DNA from 3 places in the Streptomyces sp. CRN 30 genome. Region 1 is predicted to be linked to each of the others. Evidence: riboswitches for the same ligand, from Rfam matches in the RefSeq annotation. Region 1 holds a riboswitch; each other region holds the start of a gene.
The links. Region 1 has a riboswitch for cobalamin ahead of UW392_RS38255 (cobalamin biosynthesis protein). Riboswitches for the same ligand answer to the same signal wherever they lie in the genome.

Region 1 (4,855 bases):
CTCGCCCGTCAGCAGCACGGTGTCGGAGAGGAAGCGTGCCAGCTCGGTGAGGTTCTCCGGGCCGCCCTCGACGAGGTAGCGCAGGGCTTCCGCGACCACGCCCGCCGGGACCGACGACTCGGCCATCAGTTCGGCGTCGGGCACGGACTCGCCGCCGAGCAGCACGGTCGGGACGCCGGACGCCTTCAGCGCCGCGAGCCCGTCCTCCCAGGCGCGCTTGCCGCCGAGGAGGCGTACGACGGCGACGTCCGCGCCGTCCAGGAGCCCCGGAAGCTCCTCGGTGACGTCCACGCGGGTCGGGTTGCCGATCCGGTAGGCGGCGCCGGAGGCACGGGCCGCCAGCAGGTCCGTGTCGGCGGTCGACAACAACAGCACAGTGCTCATGCGGGCGCTCCCGGTGCGATGAAGGGCAGTCCTGTGGGCGCGCCGGACTCGATGAGCCGCCACAGCGCGTCCGTGTCCGCGTGGTGTTCGATGAGGTCGCCGAGCCGGTCGAGCTGCTGCTCGCGCAGCGCGGCGAAGGAGGTGTCGGGGGCCGGGACGAAGCGGCGGCCCGCGGCGGCCGCCACCTCGCGCAGGAAGGCCCGCCGGAAGCCGTCGGACTCCAGCGCCCCGTGCCAGTGGGTACCCCAGGTCCGGCCGATCCGGCAACCGTCCAGGAAGGTCTCTCCCCCTTGGACATCGGCGACGCCGTGGTGGATCTCGTACCCCTCGACCCGTTCGCCGAGGGCCTCGCCCACCGGCCGGGTGAGGGTCTTCTCGCGGGCGAACCGCACCCGGACGGGCAGCAGGCCCAGCCCCTCCACGTGCCCGGCGCGGGACTCGACCTCGTCCTCGATGTGCTCGCCGAGGAGCTGGAAGCCGCCGCAGATGCCGAGCACGGGGCGCCCTTCGGCGGCCCGGCGCGCGAGGGCGTCCGCGAGCCCGCGCTCGCGCAGCCACTCCAGGGCGCGGACGGTCCCGCGCGTGCCCGGGACCACGACCAGATCCGCGTCGGCGAGCTCCTCCGGCCGGTCCACGAACCGCACCACGACTCCCGGTTCGGCGGCCAGCGCGTCCACGTCCGTGAAGTTGGACATGAGCGGGACGGCGCACACGGCGACGCGCAGCACGTCCTCGCCCACGGGGGCGGTGACGGCCGACTCGCGCACGGCGCCGCGCAGCGACACCGCCATCCCGTCCTCCTCGTCGATGCCGAGGCCGTGCTGGAAGGGCAGGACGCCGTACGTGTGCCTCCCGGTGAGCCCGTGCAGCATGTCCAGCCCCGGTTCCAGCAGCGAGACGTCGCCCCGGAACTTGTTGACGAGGAACCCGGCGACCAGGTCCTGGTCCTCGCGCGAGAGCAGGGCCACCGTCCCGAAGAAGGAGGCGAAGACGCCGCCGCGGTCGATGTCGCCGACGACGAGGACGGGCAGGCGCGCGTTCCGCGCGATGCCCATGTTGACGATGTCGGTCCGCCGCAGATTGATCTCCGCGGGCGAACCGGCCCCCTCACAGATCACCGCGTCATACGTGCCCCGCAGCTCGGCGAGACAGTCCAGCACGGTGCCGAGGAGTGCCTGCTGCCGTCCGCCGTGATAGCCGCGGGCGCTCATCTCGCCCACGGGCTTCCCCAGCAGCACGACCTGGCTGCTCCGCTCGCCGCCGGGCTTGAGCAGCACGGGGTTCATCAGCGCGGTCGGCTCCACGCGGCACGCCTGCGCCTGCATGGCCTGCGCCCGCCCGATCTCGGCGCCCTCGCGCGTGACGAACGAGTTGAGGGACATGTTCTGCGCCTTGAACGGCGCGACCTTCACGCCCTGCCGGACCAGCCACCGGCAGATACCGGCCGTGACGACGCTCTTGCCGGCGTCGGAGGTGGTCCCGGCGACGAGCAGTCCACCACCGCTCATGACGTACGCCCCTTCGGTGAGCCCTTCGGTGAGCCCTTCGTGAGAGTCCCGGCCGCGCGGGCGGCGAACCGGGCGCCCGCGCACACGCCGAGCGCGAGCCAGCCCACCCGTCGCGACAGCCGGACGGCCCGCTCGATGTCCCGCACCTCCACGGCGCGCCCCTCCCCGTTCAGCACGGGCCGGTGCTCCACCCGCCCGCCGTACGAGAGGGTGCCGCCCAGCCGTACGCCGAGCGCGCCCGCGAAGGAGGCCTCGACCGGCCCGGCGTTGGGGCTCGGGTGCTTGCCCGCGTCCGCGCGCCAGGCGCGCACGGCGGTGCGCGGAGCGCCGCCGGAGACCACGGCGAGCGCGGCGGTCAGCCGCGCCCCCGGCCACCCGGCGAGGTCGTCGAGGCGTGCGGAGGCCCACCCGTACCGCAGGTACCGGGGCGACCGGTGCCCCACCATGGCGTCGAGCGTGTTGACGGCCCGGAAGCCCACGAGCCCCGGCACCCCGCCCACGGCGCCCCACACGAGGGCCCCGACGACGGCGTCGGAGGTGTTCTCGGCGACGGACTCGACGACGGCCCGGGCGATCCCGTCGGCGTCCAGGGCCTGCGGATCGCGCCCGCACAGGTGCGGCAGCCGCGCGCGGGCGGCCTCGACGTCACCGTCCTCCAGCGCCTTCCCGACGGCCCGGGCCTCCCGCGCGAGCGAGGTTCCGCCCACGACGGCCCAGGTGGCGGCGGCGGTCAGCGCGACGGAGGCGACGGGAGAGGTACGGACGGCCCGGGTGGCGACGGCGGCCAGGGTCGCGGCGCCGCCGGCGCACACGGCGGTGTGCAGCGCGCCCCGTCCCCGGTGGTCCCGCCACAGCGCTCGTTCCACGGCACCCGCGGCCCGCCCGAACACGGCGACCGGATGCCCGCGGCGGGGATCGCCGAGGAGCAGGTCACCGAGGAGGCCGGCGGCGGCGCCGTACGCGAAGACGCGTTCGGCCCGCATCGGCTCAGCCGACCGTGGGGACGGGCGGAACGTCGCTGGGGGAGCTCGATCGGCGGCAGCCGTGCATGGCGGTATGTCCTCACTCAGGGTGTCCACGCCCTGGTTCGACGAAAACGACGGTGAGAGTTCCTGGCTCCCGGGGGCGCACCCCGGTGACAGTGGCGGGACCGCGCCGGATTCTCACCGGCTTCCTCTCCTGCCGTCGTACTTGGCTCCGGCAGTCCACCACGGGCCTCGAATTCCAGTCAACTTGCTGTTGACCTGCGACGGGGCAGTGTGCGAAGGCACACATCTCCCGCCACAGCGGACACGGCACGAGGGCGCCCCGGGTGCCGGCCCTAGCCGGCACCCGGGGCGCCCTCACAGGGTGTGCGCCGTCAGGCGACGATCAGATAGATCCCGTACGCCACCGCCGCCGCACAGGCCGCGAAGCACGCGTACGCGGCGGTGGTCGCGACGGCGGCGGAGTTCCCGGACGCAGTCGCCGTCTCCCGCTTGGAGAGGCCGATGATGCCGAGGCCGAAGAGGCCGACGAGGGCCACGGTGACCACGAGGCTGACTCCGAAGACGGAGCCGAGGGCTGCCCAGTCGATGTGCATGGTGGGTTACTTCCTTGGACTCGGGTCCGGTGCTCAGACCGTGGCCGACGAGGACGAAGCGCCGGCGGCGGCCGGGGCGGCCGGGGTGGCCGCGGGGTCGGACTGGGCCGGGATGGTGACCGCCAGGTCGTGGGTGACCGGACCGGCCGCGGCCGGCGACGGGGCGGCGGCACCCTCGGCGGTCTCGGCAGTCCTGGCGGAACCAGCGGACTCAGCGGTCCCGGCGGGCTCGTCCGTGCCGTTGACGTTGGTGTGGTCGACGACCTCGCCGCGGCGGGAGACGACCCAGATGGCGGCGCTGGAGGCGACCAGGAAGACCGCGACGACGGTGGTGCCCCAGGTGCCGAAGGCGGTGACCCACTCGGCGAGCGCGGCGACCAGGGCCGCGGCCGGCAGGGTGAGGCCCCAGGCCACGAACATCCGGGTGGCGGTGGACCAGCGGACCACGCCGCCCTTGCGGCCGAGGCCCGCGCCCATCACGGCACCGGAGACCGAGTGCGTGGTGGAGAGGGAGAAGCCCAGGTGGGAGGAGGCCAGGATGACGGTCGCCGCACTGGTCTGGGCGGCGAAGCCCTGCTGCGGCTGGAGGTCGGTCAGGCCCTTGCCCATGGTGCGGATGATGCGCCAGCCGCCCAGGTAGGTGCCGAGCGCGATGGCGACACCGGCGGAGAGGATGACCCACACCGGCGGGTCGGAGTCCGGGGCGAGCGCGCCGCCGGCGACCAGGGCCAGGGTGATGATGCCCATCGTCTTCTGGGCGTCGTTCGTGCCGTGGGCCAGCGAGACCAGGCCCGCCGAGGTGATCTGCCCCGCGCGGTAGCCCTTGGAGGTGGCCTTCTCGCTCGCGTGCTTCCCCAGCTTGTAGGTGAGCCGCGTACCGATCATGGCGGCGACACCCGCGACGATCGGGGCCGCGACGGCGGGGATCAGCACCTTGGTGACGAGGACGTCACCGTGGACCGCGCCCATGCCGGCCGAGGCGATGGTGGCGCCGATCAGGCCGCCCATCAGGGCGTGCGAGGAGCTGGAGGGGAGGCCGACGAGCCAGGTGAGCAGGTTCCAGAGGATGGCGCCCACGAGCGCCGCGAAGATCACCTCCGGTTGTATGCCGCTCTCGTCGACAAGGCCCTTGGAGATCGTGTTGGCGACCTCTATGGACAGGAACGCGCCGACAAGGTTGAGGACGGCGGACATGGCCACCGCGACCTTGGGCTTCATCGCGCCGGTGGAGATGGTGGTGGCCATCGCGTTGGCGGTGTCGTGGAAACCGTTCGTGAAATCGAACGCGAGCGCGGTGATCACCACGATCGCGAGGATCAGCGAGAAGCTTTCCATTTACCCGGTCTTCTATGGGACGTCAGTGGCTCGTGGAACGTAAGCA
Region 2 (4,855 bases), on a different contig from region 1:
GCCGCCAGGCCATCCTGGACCAGGGCATGGTCATCTCCTCGGGCGTGCCGACCTCCACGGGTTTGAGCGCTGCCGGGTCGAGGGCTTCCGGGTGCCGGGCGAAGACGCGGTCCACGTAGCGGTGCCCGGTGTCGGCGCCGATCACCAGGTGCAGCCGGTCGGGGTGGCGGCGTGCCTCGTACGTCGCGGTCAGGTACCCGGCGCCGGTGGACAGTCCGGCGAAGACGGCATGGTCGCGCAGCAGGGCGACTGTGCCGGACATGGCATGGGTGAAGTCCAGCCAGTGAACGGCGTCGTAGAGGTGGTGGCGGACGTTGTCGAAGACGATCGACGAGCCGATGCCGGCGATGATCGCCTCCGGGTCGTGGTGGTCCTGGCTGCCGAAGGTGACGCTGCCGAACGGCTGCACCCCCACCAGCCGCACCGAGGGGTCGGTGGCTCTCAGGCGTTCCACGAGGCCCCCGGTCGAGGCTCCGGAGCCCACGCCGCCGACCACGGTCAGCGGGCGGCCGGGGAACGCGGCGGTGATGCGGTCGGCGACCTCGTGGTAGCCGAGGTAGTGGACGTCGTCGTGGTACTGCCGCATCCAGCGGCAGTCGGGGCGTTCGGCGAGGATCTCCTTCACCCGCCGTACCCGTAACTCCTGGTCGAGCTTGAGGTTCCGCGACGGCGTGACCTGTTCGACGGTGGCGCCGAGGATCTCCAACTGGGCGCGGGTGGTGGTGTCGACCGTGGTGGACGCCACGATGTGGCACCGCATGCCGTACCGGTGGCAGGCCAGGGCGAGGGCGTAGGCGTAGATGCCGCTGGAGCTGTCGATCAGGGTCTGACCCGGGCGGACCGTGCCCCGGTCGAGCAGATGACGGACGGCGGTGAGCGCCGAGTAGATTTTCATCGACTCGAACCGCATCAGGACCAGGCCGTCGGTGAGCCGGACCAGGTCGGGGACCTTCAGGGCGTCGGCGATGTGGGGGTGGATCACCCGTAGCCTCCTTGGGCGAATGAGCACTGGTGGCCGAGCGAGTGGAAGAACGCGGACAGGCCGGACTTGACGCCGGCGCCGGGACGGCGGCGGAAGAGGTAGCCGATCAGGGAGCCGGTGTGGGCGACGAAGACGCCGTCGGCCCCGAACCGCTCGCGGTGCGCCAGCACACTGTCGAACGTCGACTTGGGCAGCACCCGCTGCGACAGGGCGGCGCTGGTGGTGGCCGCCCGGGCGACGACGGCCGGGTCGCCGGAGGCGAAGCCCTTCAGCAGGTCGGCCAGGCACCGTTCGTACTCCTCGCCGTGCCGCCGGTAGTGCGCCAGCAGCAGGTCGGTGACGGCAGCGGTGTCGACCGTGCCGGGCTCGGTGACGAAGGCGGTGTGGAAGCCGATGTCCGTCCCCAGCCGCCTCACCACCCGGTGCCGACCGCTGAGGTGGAGCGCGAACTCGTCCAGGAACACGCTGTCGGCCCGCTCGATCGCCGCCAGGATGCCCAGGACCACATCCGTGTCGTACGGCAGGTGGAAGAGCCCGAACAGGCAGCGCAGCGTCGCCACGATGTCGGCGGTCGAACTGGCCATGCCCACCCCCACCTGCAGATCGGAGTGGGTGGTCCAGCGACCGGGCGGCAGGGTGAGCCCGAAGTGCTGCAGGAACAGCCGGGCCGCTGTCGCCGACTTCTCTCCGAGAGGCGGCGGGCCCGGCGCGTGCGATTCCCGGGTGCCTCGGGTGCTCCGGGTGTCGTGGGCGCTGTGGGTGAAGTACACCCACGAATGCCGGTCGACGGGGAAGGACACCACTGCGATGTCCGGGGCGGGGCCCGCTCGCAGAGGGCCTTGGTACAGCTCGCCCAGGGTGCCGTGGCAGACGCCGGACACGGTGCGGCCCGGCCGGTCCGGTGGTGCCGCGCGGAGCTTCCCGGCCGGCGGTGTCAGCACAACCCGTTCCGCTCGCCCTGGTCGCGGGCCGACCGCGTTCTGGCGCGGACGGCGAGGACTCGCGTGATCACGGATCCGTCCTCCTGTCGGTTCCCAGCCCTGCACGCCGACCGGGAAGGAGACGTGGTCGCGCGTATGCCGTGCCGTCGTCCGTGCCGTCAACCTGGTCCGCGAGGTCACCGTGCGCTGCGCAGCCCGCGCCTGCCGCGCGGGTGCAGTGGCAGGTCTTCGGACTCGTGGGCACGTCCGCCGACGAGCCCGGCGGGCGCCCACTGCCGTCGCTTCTCCGGCCCCGAAGGGCTCAGCGCTTCGACGGCGTTCGTTCCCACACACCGCTGCGGGACAGTCCCGGATTCACACCGGGTTCCCTCTGCGTCGCGCCGTCGCACGCCTGATGGGGCGCCGGACGCGAACCGACTGCGTTACTCAGGCTAGGGGCACCTGTGACGTTGCGACAGAGGTTGTTCGCGGGTTGTCCTGATGTGGTAGACGGTTGAAGTGCCCGATGTGGGCGCAAGGCTGGACGTGCCGTGGGATGCCGACGTGGTGCGAGGCGCTGCGTTCCGCGCGCGCGATCGTGTACCCGAGCCGTGGAGAAGCACGAGCCGGGTCACCCCGCGATCCGGGCACCCGATTCCTGCGTCGTCGGCTGTCAGGACAACGGGTTTTCAGCCTGATGACCCGTCCGCTGTGGCTTGATCGAGTCTCTGCGGGCCCCAGAACCGCCGTGCCGACCGCCGTCGTGCCGTCTGCTGTCGTGCCGTCTGCCGTCTGCCGTCGTCGCCGTGCCGTCCGGCGCCTCGCGCGTCGGCCTGGACGCCTGTCGGTCTCAAGTCGCTGGCCGGCCTCGAGTCGGTACCGGCCGTGCCGGACGAACGCTTCTTCGTCATGTCCTACGGCGACGCCGTCAGCGGCCCGCGCAATGTCACGGGCGCCGAGAACCTGGGCCGCTACCTGCGCTCGGTCGGGCGGTGACGGCGGCGGAGACCTGAAGTCCGGCCTTCCGTGCCCGCGGTGTCCGTCCTCAGCGCTCAGCGAAGCGCCTGGGCCGCGTACAGCGCACCGACCGAGGCGGCGAGGGCGCCCAGCAGCAGACGGAGGAACCGTTCGGGCAGGCGGTGCTGGAGGTGAGCACCCAGGTAGCCGCCGATCAGCCCGCCCAGTCCGCAGGCCAGTCCGAGGAGCCACTCGGGGGCGATGTTCTCCCCGTCGGTGAGGGACAGCAGTGCGTAGGTACCGGCACCGACCAGTGAGGTCAGGAAGGTGGAGGCGAGGGCGGCCGGGGCGACCTGGGCGACGGGAAGGCCACGGCCGACCAGGAGGGGGCCGAGGAGGGAGCCGCCGCCGATGCCGTAGATGCCGCCGACCGTGCCGACCGCCACCGCCAGGACGGTGACGGAGCGCGCTGACGGCTCGGCCGGTCGGGGTGTGGCATTGGGGCGCAGGGTGCGGACCATGAGCCAGGTGCCGAGGGGGAGCAGCAGGGCGGCGACCAGGAGCCGGAAGACGGTCGGCCCGGGCAGGGCGAAGACACGGATGACCGTGCCCAGTACGACTCCGGGCAGGGTGCCGGCGATCAGGCGGCGGGTCAGCGGGCCGTAGAGGCTGCCGTCACGGCGGTAGCGCAGCAGGGCGCCGGGACCGGCGACGACGTTGTAGAGGAGATTGGTCGGGGTGACGGCGGGGCTGGGCACACCGAGCACGCTCAGCTGGACCGGCAGTAGGAACACGGCGCCGGAGACTCCCACCGGCGCGGTGACGAGTGCGATGAGCACGCCTGCGGCGAAGCCGGCAATTCCCGTTGGCCAGTCCACTGTTGTCCCTCTGTGGTATCCGTCGCACGCTCCGGCGATCGATCGTCAGGGGACATCCTGCGGTGGCTGCTCGCTGCCGGAAGCCTTCCGTGGGCGTGGGCGCGGGCGCGGGCGCGGGCGCGGGCTGCGGGAGAAGTGGCGGGCGCTGGGTACCAAGGCGGCGGCGGCCGGTGCGACAAAACACGTGAGCGCGCACACCAGGAGGATCTCCCGGGCACCGAAGGTGGCGATGGCGGGGGCGATGAGGGCGAGGCCGAGCGGGGCGAGGCCGTAGGAGAGCAGGAAGTCCAGGGAGGAGACCCGGGCCAGCTTGTCGGGTTCGACCTCGCGCTGGGTGGCGGTGAACCACGGCACGTTGAACAGTTCGATCCCGATGCCGGCGACCGCGTAGGCGGCCAGTACGGCGGCGGGGTGCGTCGGGAACACCAGGCTGAGCGGGGCGAGACCGTAGGCGGCGAGTCCCGCCAGAGCGATCCAGCCCTGCGAGCACGGGCGCCAGCGCCCCATGAGCAGGGCTCCCGCCAGGGCGCCGGCCGTGTATGCGGTCAGCGCCCCGGCGAGGACGGCTTCCGTGCCGTACGCGTCGCGGCTGACCAGGGGCAGCGCGACGCCGGTGGCGGAGTAGCCGGTGGCGATGACGGCGGTCAGCGCGGCCAGACCGGAGAGGAACCACGGATGCCTGCGGGCCTCGCGGAGGCCGTCGGCGAACTCGCCGAGGAACGAGACTCGTCGGGTGCGGGCAGTGTTCTGGGTACCGCTGACGACTTCGAGACCGGCGGAACCGGCGGCATCGGCGGAACCGGCCGCATCGGCGGAGCCGGGCCCAGGGACGAGTGCGGCGACGAGCCAGAGCAGGCCGATGCCCACCAGCAGCGTCCGCAAGCTGAGGAACAGGGCGAGCAGGGCGGTCAGTGACGGCCCCGTGAGGGTGGTGACGCGGACCGCCAGGGTCATGGCGGCGTTGGCCTGTTGCCTGCGGTCGGCGTCGACGACCTCGGCGGTGAGTGCCTGGAAGGCGGGCCGGCACGCGCCCTGCCCCGCACCGGCCAGGACGGCGGCCACCGCCATGAGCGCCAGCGAGCAGCCGAGCCCGACCGCTATCAGCGGAGCCGCGGCCC
Region 3 (4,855 bases), on a different contig from region 1:
GGCGACGGCGACCTCCCGCACCTGGGGCCGGGTCGACCTCTCCCGCGAACCGGAACCGACCTACGGGGACATCGGCGGGGACCGCCGTCCCGAGGCCGCCCTCGGCGTGGAGTGCAACAACGGCGGAGGTACCGCCGCGGGGCAACTGGCGTTCGGCTCGGTGATCTACGCCAGTGACAAGGGCAGGCTCACAGTCCTGCGATCGATCACGCCGCAACAGCAACCGCCCGGGCAGCCCCCGACACTCCTCGCCGAGCTGCGGATGGAACGCGGCCGGATAGAAGTCGAGGAACGGTGGTACCGGCCCCGGGACGCCACATGTTGCCCCACAGGCACCGCGGTCACGGTGTGGGTCCTCGACGACGGTCGTCTGACCCCCCGGCCACCCCGCATCACCTCCTGATGAGACGCGCCGACGCCGGACCCATGACCGGCCGGGGCACCCTCAGCCCAGCCGAGGGATCTCGATCGCCGGGCAGCGGTCCATCACCATCTCCAGGCCGGCCGCGCGCGTGCGGTCGTACGCCTGCTCGTCGACGACACCGAGCTGGAACCACACCGCCTTCGCGCCCTTGGCCACGGCCTCGTCGGCGACCGGGCCGGCCAGGTCGCTGTTGACGAAGACGTCCACGACGTCGACGTCGAAGGGGATGGCCTCGAGGGACGGGTACCCCTGTTCCCCGTGGACCGTCTCGGCCTTGGGGTGCACGGGGACGACGCGCTTGCCGTAGCGCTGCAGGACGGCCGCGACCCCGTACGCGGCGCGCTGCCGGTTGGCGGAGAGGCCGACGACGGCCCAGGTGTCACCGCTCTCGGTGAGGATCTTGCGGACGGTCTCTGCGTCGCCGTACATGCTGCGCCTCCGTCGGGTCCGGCCGTCGATCGGCCACTTGGTCCGTCAGAACGCGCGGCCGGCGCGGGCGATTCCCGCCGGCGGGGGCCGTTTCGGCCGCCCATCGGGCACTGGCCGGTTCGTGGCCCTACCGGTGGGCGTCGGCACGGGCGAGACTGCTCCCCTGGTACGCGGGGGAGGGCAGGAGCGGTGGCGCGAAGACGACGTCCGTCCGCTGCGCGCGGGCGCCGCGCCCGGCGGCGCCGGCTCACGACGGCCGCGGGCGCCGCGACCGGTGGCGTCGTCCTGACGGCCGTGTCCTGGCAGACGGTCTGGCCGTACCTCGTCGGCGGGCTGGTCCTCGGGGGAGCCGCCCTCGGCGGGTGGTGGCTGTGGCGTACGGACCGGCTGGTCAGGGGGCGTGACCGGCGGTGGCGCGAGGAGGACGCCGTCCGGGCCGGCCGCCGGACCCTCGCCGAGGTGGACAGGATGTCGGGCGGGGAGTTCGAGGACTTCGTCGCGGGCCTGTGCCGGCGGGACGGGTGCACCGAGGTGCGGCGGGTGGGCGGCTCGCACGACGACGGGGCGGATGTGCGGGGGCGGCTGCCGGACGGCCGGAGCATGGTGGTCCAGTGCAAGCGCCACGCACCGGGGAACGCGATCCCGAGCCGTGAGGTCCGCGACCTCATCGGGGCCCGGGTCCACTTCGGAGCCGATGTCGCGGTCTTCGTCACGACCGCGTACTTCACCGGGCCCGCCGAGCGGACCGCGGTGCGAAACGGCGTCGTAGCGATCCACCGCGACTTCCTCGGACTGTGGCACAACGGTGCCTCGCTCCTGTCGTTCGGCGAGGTCAACGGGGCGGGGCAGGGGGACCGCGCGCATCGTGCGCGGTGGCGGGCGACCTATGGCGGCCGGAAGCGGCCGCGGGGCGGTAATCGGGGCACCCGGCGGCCGTCGTGACCCACCGTGATAGCTTTCCCGAGCCAGTCGAACCCACGTGCGTGGGTCAGGGAATCCGGTGCGAATCCGGAACTGACGCGCAGCGGTGAGGGGGACGGGCGGGGCATCGGCCACTGGACCCGAACCGGGTCCGGGAAGGCGCCGCGTCCGGACGATCCCGAGTCCGAAGACCTGCTGGCGGCCTCCGCGGTCGTACGACGGCGGGGGAGCACCGTACGACCGGGCTCCGCGTTCGAGCCCTCGACGATCAAGGATCTGCTCCCGTGCCGTTCGCACGTCCCGTACGCCCAGTACGTCCTGTACGCCCGCTACGCCCTGTACGTTCCGCCGTCCTGCTCGCCCTCGGGGCGCTCGTCCTGAGCGCCTGCGGGTCGGGAGGGGCCGCCGACCGGGCCGGCACCGCCGCCGCGGTCTCCCTCACCAACTGCGGGCACACCGTCCGCGTCGACGCGACCCCCGAGCGGGCCGTCTCCCTCAACCAGGGCACCACTGAGATCATGCTCTCCCTCGGGCTCGCCGACCGCATGGTGGGCACGGCGACCTGGACCGACCCGGTGCTGGAGGGGCTGGAGGCCGAGAACGCGAAGGTGGCGCGGCTCGCCGACAACTCCCCCTCGTTCGAACGCGTCCTCGACGAGGACCCCGACTTCGTCGCCGCCTCCTTCGTCTCCACGCTCGGCAAGGGCGGGGTGGCCACCCGCGAGCAGTTCGAGAAGCTCGGAGTGCCCACCTACGTCGCCCCGTCCGACTGCTCCGGCAAGGAGAACCACGGGAACGGCGACGGCGAGCGGGAGGCGGCGCTCAGCATGGACGCCGTGTACGGCGAGGTGCGCGACCTCGCGAAGGTGTTCGGGGAGGAGCAGCGTGGCGAGGAGCTCGTCGCCTCCCTCGAGGAGCGCATGGAGCGGGCCACGCAGGGGGTCGACGCCTCCGACGTCACCCTCATGTACTGGTTCGCGAACTCCGAGTCGCCCTACATGGCGGGCTGCTGCGGTGCGCCCGGCATCATGACCCGCGCCCTCGGCGCCGAGAACCTCTTCGACGACACCCACGAGGAATGGCCCCAGATCAACTGGGAGACCGTCGCCGACCGCGACCCCGACGTGCTCGTCATCGGCGACCTCACCCGGAAGTCGCAGACCGCCGAGACCGCCGAGAAGAAGATCGAGTTCCTTGAGTCCAACGCGGTCACGAAGAACATGACGGCTGTGAAGAAGAAGCGGTACGTGCTGCTCAGCGGGCAGGCCCTGAACCCGACCATCCGTACCGTCGAGGGCGTGGAGCGGATCGCCACCGCGCTGCGCGGGTACGGGCTGGCCGGGTGACCGTGCCCACCACCGTCGGCAGCGCGTCCGGCCCGTCCAGCCGGTGCGGCCCGTCCGATGCGCCCGCCCCGCCGGAGGTGACCGAGGCTCCTCCGGCGCGCGGCGCCCGCGCCCTGCGCCGTGTCCTGCTCGTGCTGGCCGGCGTCGCCCTGCTGTGCGGTTCGGTGGCCGTCGCGATCACCATCGGGCCGGCCGACATCCGCGTGGGTGACGTGTGGTCCGTCGTCGCGGACCGTCTCGGATGGGGCACCGCGGACGTGAGTCCCATCCGCAACGGCATCGTGTGGGAGCTGCGGTTGCCGCGCACCCTGCTGGCCGCCGTCTGCGGGGCCGGGCTCACCGTCTGCGGGGCGGTGATGCAGTCGCTGCTGCGCAATCCGCTCGCCGACCCGTTCGTGCTGGGCGTCTCCTCCGGCGCGTCCACGGGCGCCGTCGTCGTGGTCGTGCTGGGCATCGGCGGCGGGGCCCTCTCGCTGTCGGCGGGCGCCTTCCTCGGCGCGCTGCTGTCGTTCTCGCTCGTCCTGCTGCTCAGCCACACCCTCGGCGGCAGCACCGACCGCGTGGTGCTGTCGGGTGTGGCCGCGATGCAGCTGTTCTCCGCGCTGACCTCCTTCGTCGTCATGACCTCGGGCGACGCCGAGACCACGCGCGGGGTGCTGTTCTGGCTGCTCGGCTCGCTCGGCGGGGCGGGCTGGACGGACGTGTGGATCTGCCTGGCCGTGCTCGCGGTCGCGCTGGTGGTCTGCCTCGGTCACGCCCGTACGCTCGACGCCTTCGCCTTCGGGCAGGAGGCGGCCGCCGCGCTGGGCGTGTCCGTCGCCCGCACCCGGCTGGTCCTGCTGTGCGTGACGGCTCTGCTGACGGCCGTGCTGGTGGCCTCCGCCGGTGCCATCGGCTTCGTCGGCCTGGTGCTGCCGCACGCCGCCCGCGCGCTGGTCGGCCCGGGCCACGCCCGGCTGCTGCCGGTCTCCGCACTGGCCGGGGCGGTGTTCCTGGTGTGGGTGGACACACTGGCCCGGACGGTGCTCGATCCGCAGGAGGTGCCGGTGGGGGTGGTGACCTCGCTGATCGGGGTGCCGGCGTTCGTGCTGGTGCTGTACCGGACGAGGAGGGTGGGATGACCTCGGACGCACGGACGGCCCCGGGGGTGGCCGCGCCCACGGGCGCCGGCGGTCCGGCCGGCGGGCTGCACGCCGAGCGCGTCTCCCGCTCCGCCGACGGCCGCCTCGTCCTGGACGGCGTCAGTCTGGCCCCGGCACCCGGCTCCACCGTCGGCCTCCTCGGCCCCAACGGCTCCGGCAAGTCCACGTTCCTGCGGATCCTCGCCGGTGTGCTCGCCCCCGCCTCCGGTGTCGTGACGCTCGACGGCGACCCGATCACGGGGCTGAGCCGCCGCGACATCGCCCGCCGGGTGGCCGTCGTCGAGCAGCAGTCCGACACCCAGGTGGAGCTGACCGTCCGGGACGTCGTACGGCTCGGCCGCATCCCGCACCGCCGGGCCTGGACCCCCGCCTCCGCCCGGGACGAGGAGGCCGTCCGGGAGGCGCTGGAGCGCACCGGCCTCACCGGCCGCGCCGGCCAGTCCTGGCACACCCTGTCCGGTGGTGAACGGCAGCGCGTGCAGATCGCCCGCGCCCTCGCCCAGGAGCCCCGCGAACTCCTCCTGGACGAGCCCACCAACCACCTCGACATCCAGCACCAGCTCGACCTGCTCCACCTCGTCACCGGCCTCCCC

Region 2: it holds a riboswitch for cobalamin, as region 1 does, so the genes downstream of both, UW392_RS62930 (hypothetical protein) here and UW392_RS38255 (cobalamin biosynthesis protein) in region 1, are expected to answer to the same signal.
Region 3: it holds a riboswitch for cobalamin, as region 1 does, so the genes downstream of both, UW392_RS25430 (ABC transporter substrate-binding protein) here and UW392_RS38255 (cobalamin biosynthesis protein) in region 1, are expected to answer to the same signal.

Annotation. Positions count from the first base shown of each region.
Region 1 is NZ_JAVRHI010000361.1:27,775-32,629, forward strand. Features, by position in the region: gene cobN (cobaltochelatase subunit CobN) at 1-384, opposite strand, end outside; gene UW392_RS38250 (cobyric acid synthase) at 381-1,892, opposite strand; gene UW392_RS38255 (cobalamin biosynthesis protein) at 1,889-2,875, opposite strand; cobalamin riboswitch at 2,978-3,118, opposite strand; gene UW392_RS38260 (hypothetical protein) at 3,253-3,474, opposite strand; gene UW392_RS38265 (inorganic phosphate transporter) at 3,508-4,809, opposite strand.
Region 2 is NZ_JAVRHI010000541.1:35,889-40,743, forward strand. Features, by position in the region: gene UW392_RS62925 (cysteine synthase family protein) at 1-982, opposite strand, end outside; gene UW392_RS62930 (hypothetical protein) at 979-1,923, opposite strand; cobalamin riboswitch at 2,146-2,295, opposite strand; gene UW392_RS62935 (sulfite exporter TauE/SafE family protein) at 2,955-3,737, opposite strand; gene UW392_RS62940 (MFS transporter) at 3,783-4,855, opposite strand, start outside.
Region 3 is NZ_JAVRHI010000238.1:572-5,426, reverse strand. Features, by position in the region: gene UW392_RS25445 (hypothetical protein) at 1-403, shown strand, start outside; gene UW392_RS25440 (CoA-binding protein) at 446-853, opposite strand; gene UW392_RS25435 (restriction endonuclease) at 1,148-1,795, shown strand; cobalamin riboswitch at 1,803-1,989, shown strand; gene UW392_RS25430 (ABC transporter substrate-binding protein) at 2,059-3,120, shown strand; gene UW392_RS25425 (FecCD family ABC transporter permease) at 3,198-4,241, shown strand; gene UW392_RS25420 (ABC transporter ATP-binding protein) at 4,238-4,855, shown strand, end outside.